DNA from 2 places in the Streptomyces sp. NPDC047841 genome. Region 2 is predicted to be linked to the other one. Evidence: riboswitches for the same ligand, from Rfam matches in the RefSeq annotation. Region 2 holds a riboswitch; the other holds the start of a gene.
The links. A riboswitch is a leader RNA that binds a small molecule or an ion and turns the genes downstream of it on or off. The one in region 2 is predicted to bind cobalamin.

Region 1 (4,515 bases), on a different contig from region 2:
ATCGCGGCGGGGGTGCTCTCCAGCGGGCTGTGCGGCCGCGACGCGATGACGAGCGGCAGCCTGTCCTCGTGGGCGCACTCGATGGCCCTGCGGATGATGTTGTCCCTGTCCTCCTGGAGGCGCTCGTCGAGGACCGCCTCCTCCAGGCCGTCGGCGAGGACGACCACCTTGTCGTCGGCGAGCAGTTGCTGCCAGACCCGGTCGTTCTTGGTGCGTGCGAGGATGCCGCGGGGTGCTTCCTCGGCGAACCGTTCCCTGGCCATGCGCTCGAAGTTGAGATCGGCGCCGGTTGCGTCCCGCAGCCGGATCGGCACGGGCACGGCGTGCTGCCGGGCGAGCAGTTCGGTGAGCCGCACCAGGACGGCCGTCTTGCCCGTGCCCACACCGCCGACGAGCACATAGGGCCTGCGGGTCTCACGCTGCCGCAGCCGCTGGGCGATGACCCGGGCGATCTCCTCGCGGCCCACGATCTCGGCGATGTCGGGGCCGGCGGTGGGCACCAGATCGCGGGGGTGCCTGCGCGCCTTCGCGAGGTAGCGCCGCTTGGTCCACCAGTACCAGAAGAACAGGAAGAGGGCGGCGGCGATCGAAGCGGAGAGCACCGGACCGACGAAGCGGAGCACGTCGTCGAAGCCCTGGTTGCCGTTCCGCCACGTCTCGAACCGCGTCGTGCGGTGCGAGATCAGGATGTACACGCCCTCTCCGGCCCACGCCAGGACGGCGAGGGCGGCAAGGGCCCACACGACCCGGTTCACGTTGGTGTACGAGGCCCATCTGCGCCACTTGCGGGGGCGGGTGGTGTCGAGCCGGGCTTCCGACCTGATGGTCAGGTGGTGCCAGTAGCCCAGGAAGAACCGCCTGCCCCGGCACCACGCCCGTCGCGCGTACAGCGTCGCCATCGGCGCGTTGCGTGGTCGCTCCTTGCCCGGTGGGTGACGGACGATTCTCGTCATGGTGCGTTCTCCTTCCGAGACCAGCTTTCGGCACGGAGGACCCCACACAGCACCTGTTTCCATGAAAACATGGGCATTCCGCCCCGCAACCCGGCAGGCGACCGCCGCGGATCCCCGGGAATCCGCGCCGCACCCCTCGGGCAGACTCGGTGTCATGGACTTCGTGATCCGGCGGGCAGCTCCCGGCGAGTACGACGACCTGGGCGAGATCACCGCCGGGGCCTATGTCCGTGACGGCCTCCTCGCCTTCGACGAGAGCGACTGGTACCTCGGCGAGCTGAGGGACGTGGCGAAGCGGGCCGCCGCCGCGGACGTCCTCGTGGCCGTCCGCGACGGCGTGCTCCTCGGCGGGGTCACCTTCGTCCGCTCCGGCGGCCCCATGACCGACATCGCCGGCCCGGGGGAGGCGGAGATCAGGATGCTCGCGGTCGCCCCCGCGGCCCGGGGCCGGGGCGTGGGGGAGGCGCTGGTGCGGGCCTGCGTCGAGCGCGGGCGGGCCACCGAGGGCTGCGTGCGCGTGGTCCTGTCCACCCAGCGGACCATGCACACCGCCCACCGCATCTACACCCGCCTCGGTTTCGTCCGCGCCCCCGAGCGGGACTGGAATCCCCTCCCGGGCCGGGACGACCTCACGCTCCTCGCGTACGAGTTGACCCTCTGAGGCCGGGCCGACACTACATCTGGGGGTGACATGGCAGCCCGGCACTAGATGTATGCTCGTCCTCGCTGTCGTCGCAGGGGAATCCGGTGCGAATCCGGAACTGTCCCGCAACGGTGTACCCGTGTGCCCCCGCACGCGTGTCGAGTCCGAAGACCTGCCGGCGGTGCACCCGGCCGTCCAGGCCCGGGTGGTTCTGACGTCCGGGCCTCGTGGAATGGGCCGGTGGACGCGACGCCGTGCGCGCTCGTGACCGCCCCCGCCTCCCGCCAGGCCCCGTGCCGAGCGAGGGAGAGCCCCACGTGACCATCGCGCCAGCCGACCCGGCCTCAGTCAGCGAGCCGGAGACCGACGGTCCCGGTGCCGCGCTGCTGCGGATCCTGACCGAGCTGACCGCCGACCTGCCCGACGCCGACCCGGGCCGGGTGGCCGCCGCCGCGCTGCGGGGCCGGTCCGCCCGGGCCGACGAGGCGGAGTTGCGGGAGCTGGCCACGGAGGCCGCGGCCGGCCTGATCTCCGAGGATCCCGCGTACTCGAAGCTGGCCGCCCGGCTGCTGACCCTCGCCATCCGGGACGAGGCCGCCTCGCAGGGCGTGACGTCCTTCACCGAGTCGGTCGCGGTCGGCCACCGCGAGGGCCTGATCGCCGACCGCACCGCCGAGTTCGTGCGGCTGCACGCCGAGCGCCTCGACGCGCTGGTCGACCCCGCGGCCGACGACCGCTTCGGCTACTTCGGCCTGCGCACCCTGCACAGCCGCTACCTGCTGCGCCACCCGGTCACCCGCAGGGTCGTGGAGACACCCCAGCACTTCCTGCTGCGCGTGGCGAGCGGCCTCGCGGAGGACGACACGACCCGCTCCGTGGACGAAGTGGCGTCCCTGTACGGCCTGATGAGCCGCCTGGACTACCTGCCGTCCTCCCCCACCCTGTTCAACTCCGGTACGCGACACCCCCAGATGTCGTCCTGCTACCTGCTGGACTCCCCGCGGGACGAGCTGGACTCCATCTACGACCGCTACCACCAGGTCGCCCGCCTGTCGAAGCACGCCGGCGGCATCGGCCTGTCCTACTCCCGCATCCGCTCGCGCGGTTCGCTGATCCGGGGGACGAACGGGCACTCCAACGGGATCGTGCCGTTCCTGAAGACCCTGGACGCGTCGGTGGCGGCGGTCAACCAGGGCGGCCGGCGCAAGGGCGCGGCAGCGGTCTACCTGGAGACCTGGCACTCCGACATCGAGGAGTTCCTGGAGCTGCGGGACAACACCGGCGAGGACGCCCGCCGCACCCACAACCTCAACCTCGCGCACTGGATCCCCGACGAGTTCATGCGCCGGGTCAACGCCGACGGGCAGTGGTCGCTGTTCTCCCCCGCCGACGTGCCCGAACTGGTCGACTTGTGGGGCGAGGACTTCGACACCGCCTACCGCAGGGCCGAGGCGGCGGGCCTGGCGAAGAAGACCATCGCGGCCAGGGACCTGTACGGGCGGATGATGCGCACCCTCGCCCAGACCGGCAACGGCTGGATGACGTTCAAGGACGCCGCCAACCGCACCGCCAACCAGACCGCCGAACCCGGCAACGTCATCCACTCCTCCAACCTGTGCACCGAGATCCTGGAGGTCACCGACGACGGCGAGACGGCCGTCTGCAACCTCGGCTCGGTCAACCTCGGCGCCTTCGTGGACACCACGACCGGGGACATCGACTGGGAGCGGCTGGACCAGACGGTCCGCACGGCCGTCACCTTCCTGGACCGCGTGGTCGACATCAACTTCTACCCCACCGAGCAGGCGGGGCGTTCCAACGCCAGGTGGCGCCCGGTCGGCCTGGGCGCGATGGGCCTGCAGGACGTCTTCTTCAGGCTCCGCCTGCCCTTCGACTCGGCGGAAGCCAAGGCCCTCTCCACGCGGATCGCCGAGCGGATCATGCTCGCCGCCTACGAGACCTCCGCCGACCTCGCCGAACGCAACGGCCCCCTGCCCGCCTGGAAGCAGACCCGCGCCGCCCGGGGCGTCCTCCACCCCGACCACTACGACGTCGACCTCACCTGGCCCGGACGCTGGGACGCCCTCCGCAAGCGGATCGCACAGACGGGCATGCGCAACGCGCTGCTCCTCGCGATCGCGCCGACGGCCACGATCGCGTCGATCGCGGGGGTGTACGAGTGCATCGAGCCCCAGGTCTCCAACCTGTTCAAGCGCGAGACCCTCTCGGGTGAGTTCCTCCAGGTCAACTCCTACCTCGTACAGGACCTGAAGAACCTCGGCGTCTGGGACGCCCGCACCCGCGAAGCCCTGCGCGACTCGGGCGGCTCCATCCAGGACTTCCCCTGGATCCCCGAGGAGATCCGCGCCCTGTACCGCACGGCCTGGGAGATCCCCCAGCGCGGCCTCATCGACATGGCCGCCGCCCGCACCCCGTTCCTCGACCAGGCCCAGTCGCTGAACCTGTTCCTGGAGACGCCGACGATCGGCAAGCTCTCCTCGATGTACGCCTACGCCTGGAAGTCCGGGCTCAAGACGACGTACTATCTGCGCTCCCGCCCCGCGACCCGCATCGCCCGCGCCGCCCAGGCCACCGTCCCCGCACAACAGACCACCGACCCGGAAGCGATCGCCTGCTCCCTGGAAAACCCCGAGTCCTGCGAGGCCTGCCAGTAATGACCACCCGATCCCAGAACCTGCTCGACCCGGGCTTCGAGCTGACTCTCCGCCCCATGCGCTACCCCGACTTCTACGAGCGCTACCGGGACGCCATCAAGAACACCTGGACCGTCGAAGAGGTCGACCTCCACTCCGACGTGGCCGACCTCGCCAAGCTGACGCCGGAAGAGCAGCACCTCATCGGCCGGCTGGTCGCGTTCTTCGCCACCGGCGACTCGATCGTGGCGAACAACCTGGTGCT
Region 2 (4,515 bases):
TCCGCCAGGTCTCGGTGCGGCCGAAGTCCAGGACGTCCCGGGGCGCGTCCGGCGTCCAGGTCAGCGTCTCGCCCTGGAGGAGCTTGCGGCGCAGCCGCAGGGCCGAGCGGTACAGCTCCAGCGTGGAGCCCTCGGCGCCGGCCTGCGCCTCCACGGCGTACCCGGCGAAGGCCGCCGGCTGCGGCAGCCAGCCGGGCCCGGGCCCGAAGCCGTACGACGGTCCGGTCGTCGTCCACGGCAGCGGCACCCGGCAGCCGTCGCGGCCCTTGCGGACATGGCCGGTCTGCTCCCAGATCGGGTCCTGGAGCACCTCGGTGGGCAGGTCGGCGACCTCGGGCAGGCCGAGTTCCTCCCCCTGGTACAGGTACGCGGAGCCGGGCAGCGCCAGCATCAGCAGGGTCGCCGCCCGGGCCCGGCGCAGTCCGGCCGCCGTGTCGATCGCGGGCGCGGCGCCGCCGGACAGCAGCCAGGCGGCCGGGTCGGTGCCGGCCGGCAGCACGAGCCGGGAGGCGTGCCGCACGACGTCGTGGTTGGACAGCACCCAGGTCGCGGAGGCGCCGGCGGCCCGGGCCGTGACCAGCGAGGCGGCGATGACGTCCCGCAGCTCCTCCGCGTCCCAGCGCGCCTCCAGGTACTCGAAGTTGAAGGCCTGGCCGAGTTCGTCCGGGCGGGCGTACAGGGCGCGGCGGGCCCCGGGGACCCAGGCCTCGGCGACGGCGGTGCGCGGCGGGCGGTAGGCGTCGAAGATCTTGCGCCAGTCGCGGTAGATCTCGTGGACCTCGTCCCGGTCCCAGTAGGGGTGGCTGCCCGGCGGCACCAGCGGCAATGCCTGCTCGCCGGTCGCGCCGATGCCGCCGATGTCCCGCAGCGGCTCGGTGAGGTCCTTGGCCAGGCCGTGGGCGACGTCCACGCGGAAGCCGTCCACGCCCCGGTCCGACCAGAACCGCAGGGTGCTGCGGAAGTCGGCGCGGACCTCCTCGTCGTCCCAGTTCAGGTCGGGCTGTTCGGGGGCGAACAGGTGCAGGTACCACTCCCCGTCGGGCACCCGCCGCCAGGCGCTGCCGCCGAACACCGACTGCCAGTCGCTGGGCGGCAGTTCACCGTGCGCGCCGCGCCCCGCCCGGAAGACGTACCGCTCCCGGGCGGCGGACCCGGGTCCGGCACGCAGCGCCTCCTGGAACCAGCGGTGCAGGTGGGAGGTGTGGTTGGGGACGATGTCCACGACCACCTTGAGCCCGAGCCGGTGCGCCTCGCCCACCAGGGCGTCGAAGTCGTCCAGGGTGCCGAGGCGCTCGTCGACCCCGCGCGGGTCGATGACGTCGTAGCCGCCGTCGGCGAGTTCGGAGGGGTAGAAGGGGCTCAGCCACAGGGCGTCCACGCCGAGGGAGGCGAGATGGCCCAGGCGTTCGGTGATGCCCCGCAGGTCGCCGAGGCCGTCACCGTCGGCGTCGGCGAAGCTGCGCGGATAGATCTGGTAGACGACGGCCTGCCGCCACCAGTCGGGGTTCCTGGACGAGAGGTCCGGCGAGAGGTCTGCCATACGGGCTCCCAGGGGACGGACGACGGTACGGAATCTGTATCCGTCCACATTGCCCGGAAAGGGAACCGTGCGCGGCCGTTCAGCCCACGCAGTGCTCCAACAGCCCCCGGACGTCCGCGTCCACCACCCTGTACCGCACCACGCGCCCCTCCTTCTCCCCCGCCACGACCCCGGCCGCCCGCAGCAGCCGCAGGGCCTGGGAGACGGCGGGGTCGTTCATCCCCGTGGCGATGGCGAGGTCCGACACGGCGAGCGGCCCGGTGCGGTGCAGCGCGACCAGCAGCGCCAGCCGGTTGGCGTCGGCGAGCAGGGAGAAACGGTCGGCCCAGGTGCGCAGGCGCCCCGCCTCACCGATGGCGGCGATCGCCTCGCAGACCCGGTGTCCGTCGATGGAACGACGGTCGGCTCGGTCGGCAGGCACGAGATGCATGGGGCCAGTCTGGCAGGCCCCCTCTCTGTGATCTTCGATACCTGCGCAAGTGCGCAGCTATGCAGGAAACCGCGTGCCCCTCTACGGTGGGCGGGCCGTGGTGTTCGGGAAGTCGATGGAAAGTCGACGCGGCCCTCGCCACTGTGATCGGGGAGTTCCCGTTCCGTCCGGCACCGCCGGGCCACTGGTCGCAGACCGGGAAGGCAGGAACGGCGGACGTACGACCCGTAAGCCAGGAGACCGGCCACGGCAGCTCACGAAGTGATCCACGAGGTGCTGGAGCGTGAACCCATGGCCGATGCCGTCTCTTTCCGCTGGCGACGCGAGGACACCGTCAAGACGGTGGGGCTGCTGGCGGTGATCGTCGCCCTGCACGTCGTCGCGTTCGGAATCCTCTACGTCCTCGTCGCGCCCGAGCACTACAAGGTCGGCTCCGACGTCTTCGGGGTCGGGCTGGGCATCACCGCCTACACCCTCGGCATGCGGCACGCCTTCGACGCCGACCACATCGCGGCGATCGACAACACCACCCGCAAGCTGATGGCCGACGGCAAGCGGCCGGTGTCGGTGGGGTTCTGGTTCGCGCTGGGCCACTCCAGCGTGGTGGTACTGCTGGCGCTGCTGATCGCGGGCGGCACCTCACTGGCCGGGAAGGTCATGAACGAGGGCTCCACCACCCACCAGGTGCTCGGCTTCCTCGGTACGACGGTCTCCGGCACGTTCCTCTACCTCATCGCCGCCCTGAACCTGGTCGCCCTGGTGGGCATCCTGAAGGTCTTCCGGGCGATGCGGGCGGGCGCGTACGACGAGAAGCAGCTCGAAGCGCACCTGGACTCGCGGGGGTTCATGAACCGCGTCCTCGGCCGGCTGACGAAGTCCGTCTCCCGGCCGGGGCAGATGTACCCGCTCGGCTTCCTGTTCGGCCTCGGCTTCGACACGGCCACCGAGGTCACGCTGATGGTGATGGCGGGCTCGGGCGCGGCGGCGGGACTGCCCTGGTACGCGATCCTCTGCCTGCCGCTGCTCTTCGCCGCCGGGATGAGCCTGTTCGACACCCTCGACGGCACGTTCATGAACTTCGCCTACCAGTGGGCGTTCTCCAACCCGGTCCGCAAGGTCTTCTACAACCTCGCCATCACCGGCCTGTCCATCGCGGTCGCCTTCTTCATCGGCACCATCGAGCTGGTCGGCGTCCTGCACGAGAAGTTCGGCCTGCACGACGACATCACCGGCTGGATCGCGGGCCTCGACCTGGACAACGTCGGCTACCTCATCGTCGGCCTGTTCGTCCTGGTGTGGGCGGCGGCGCTGGCGTACTGGAAGGTCGCCCGGGTCGAGGAGCGCTGGGCGGTCTCGCCGTCCGCCGCCGACTAGCGCCTACCGCGCGACGGTCTCCAGGTACAGCTTCACGTACCGGTCGGCGTCCACCTCCAACGCCACGTCCACCAGGGCGCGTTCGCGTCCGCCCTCGTGGATCTCGGACTCGCCGGGGCGGGGGCGGCGGTCGACGATCGTCTGGCCCCGGGCGGGGCCCGGGGCGAGGGAGACCTCGACCGGGAGCCGGCGGGTGGTGATGCCCTGCGGGTCGGCGACCGCGCACACCGCGCCCGCGTCGCCGAGGCCGCCCGCCTCCTCCGCCTGGGGCGGCTCGCCCTGGTGGGCCGGCCGGTGGGCGAGCAGCTCACCGGCCAGCCGGGTGCCGGGCTCACCGCTCGCGCGCAGCCGGTGGACCTCGGCGCTGTCCACCACGACCTGCTGGAAGACGTCCAGGCCGTACATCGTGATCGGCACCCCGGCGGTCAGCAGGACCGCCGCCGCCTCCGGGTCGTGCCAGACGTTGAACTCCGCGACCGGCGTGGCGTTCCCGGTGGCCACCGCCCCGCCCATGAACACGATCCGCTCGATGTTCCGGGTCACCTCGGGGTGGGTGCGCAGCAGCAGGGCGATGTTGGTGAGCGGCGCGGTCGGGATCAGCGTCACCGGGCGCGGGGAGGCCAGGATCTCCCGGCGCAGCAGGCTGACGGCGTCGATGTCCACCGGGGTCCGGGTGGGCGCGGGCAGGCCCAGGTCGCCCATGCCGTCGGCGCCGTGCACCGGGGCCGGGCGGGCCGGCTCCAGCAGCGGGCGCTCGGCACCCCGGGCCACCGGGACGGCGGGGGCGCCCGCCTGCTCCAGCACGGTGAGGGTGTTGCGGACCACCCCGTCCACGTCGGTGTTCCCGGCGACGCAGGTCACCGCCCGCAGGTCGAGTCCGGGGTGGCGCACGGCGAACAGCAGGGCCAGGGCGTCGTCGACGCCGGTGTCGCAGTCGATGATCACGGGAATGGGCTGACCGTCCACGGCGGACTCCTTCCGTCGTGCCGACCTTAGATCAGTCCCGTCCCGGGACGGTCCCTCGGCCCGGTCCCCCGCCCCGCCTCCCGGGCGCGGGTCACCGCCACCGGTCGGGCGGCAGCGCGCCGGGACGGTCCGCGGCGCCGTCGTGCCCGACGGGCACAGGGCGCGCACTGCGGACGGCACCGCACCGGCCCCGCGGGGGCCGTGC

Region 1: another riboswitch for cobalamin. It lies ahead of AB0947_RS21785 (ribonucleoside-diphosphate reductase subunit alpha); the one in region 2 lies ahead of AB0947_RS11095 (HoxN/HupN/NixA family nickel/cobalt transporter).

Annotation. Positions count from the first base shown of each region.
Region 1 is NZ_JBEYRP010000012.1:222,064-226,578, forward strand. It holds gene AB0947_RS21775 (ATP-binding protein) at 1-953, opposite strand, end outside; gene AB0947_RS21780 (GNAT family N-acetyltransferase) at 1,108-1,614, shown strand; cobalamin riboswitch at 1,654-1,791, shown strand; gene AB0947_RS21785 (ribonucleoside-diphosphate reductase subunit alpha) at 1,914-4,271, shown strand; gene AB0947_RS21790 (ribonucleotide-diphosphate reductase subunit beta) at 4,271-4,515, shown strand, end outside.
Region 2 is NZ_JBEYRP010000006.1:93,565-98,079, reverse strand. It holds gene AB0947_RS11105 (glycoside hydrolase family 13 protein) at 1-1,540, opposite strand, end outside; gene AB0947_RS11100 (metalloregulator ArsR/SmtB family transcription factor) at 1,620-1,970, opposite strand; cobalamin riboswitch at 2,052-2,234, shown strand; gene AB0947_RS11095 (HoxN/HupN/NixA family nickel/cobalt transporter) at 2,262-3,344, shown strand; gene AB0947_RS11090 (nucleoside hydrolase) at 3,348-4,310, opposite strand.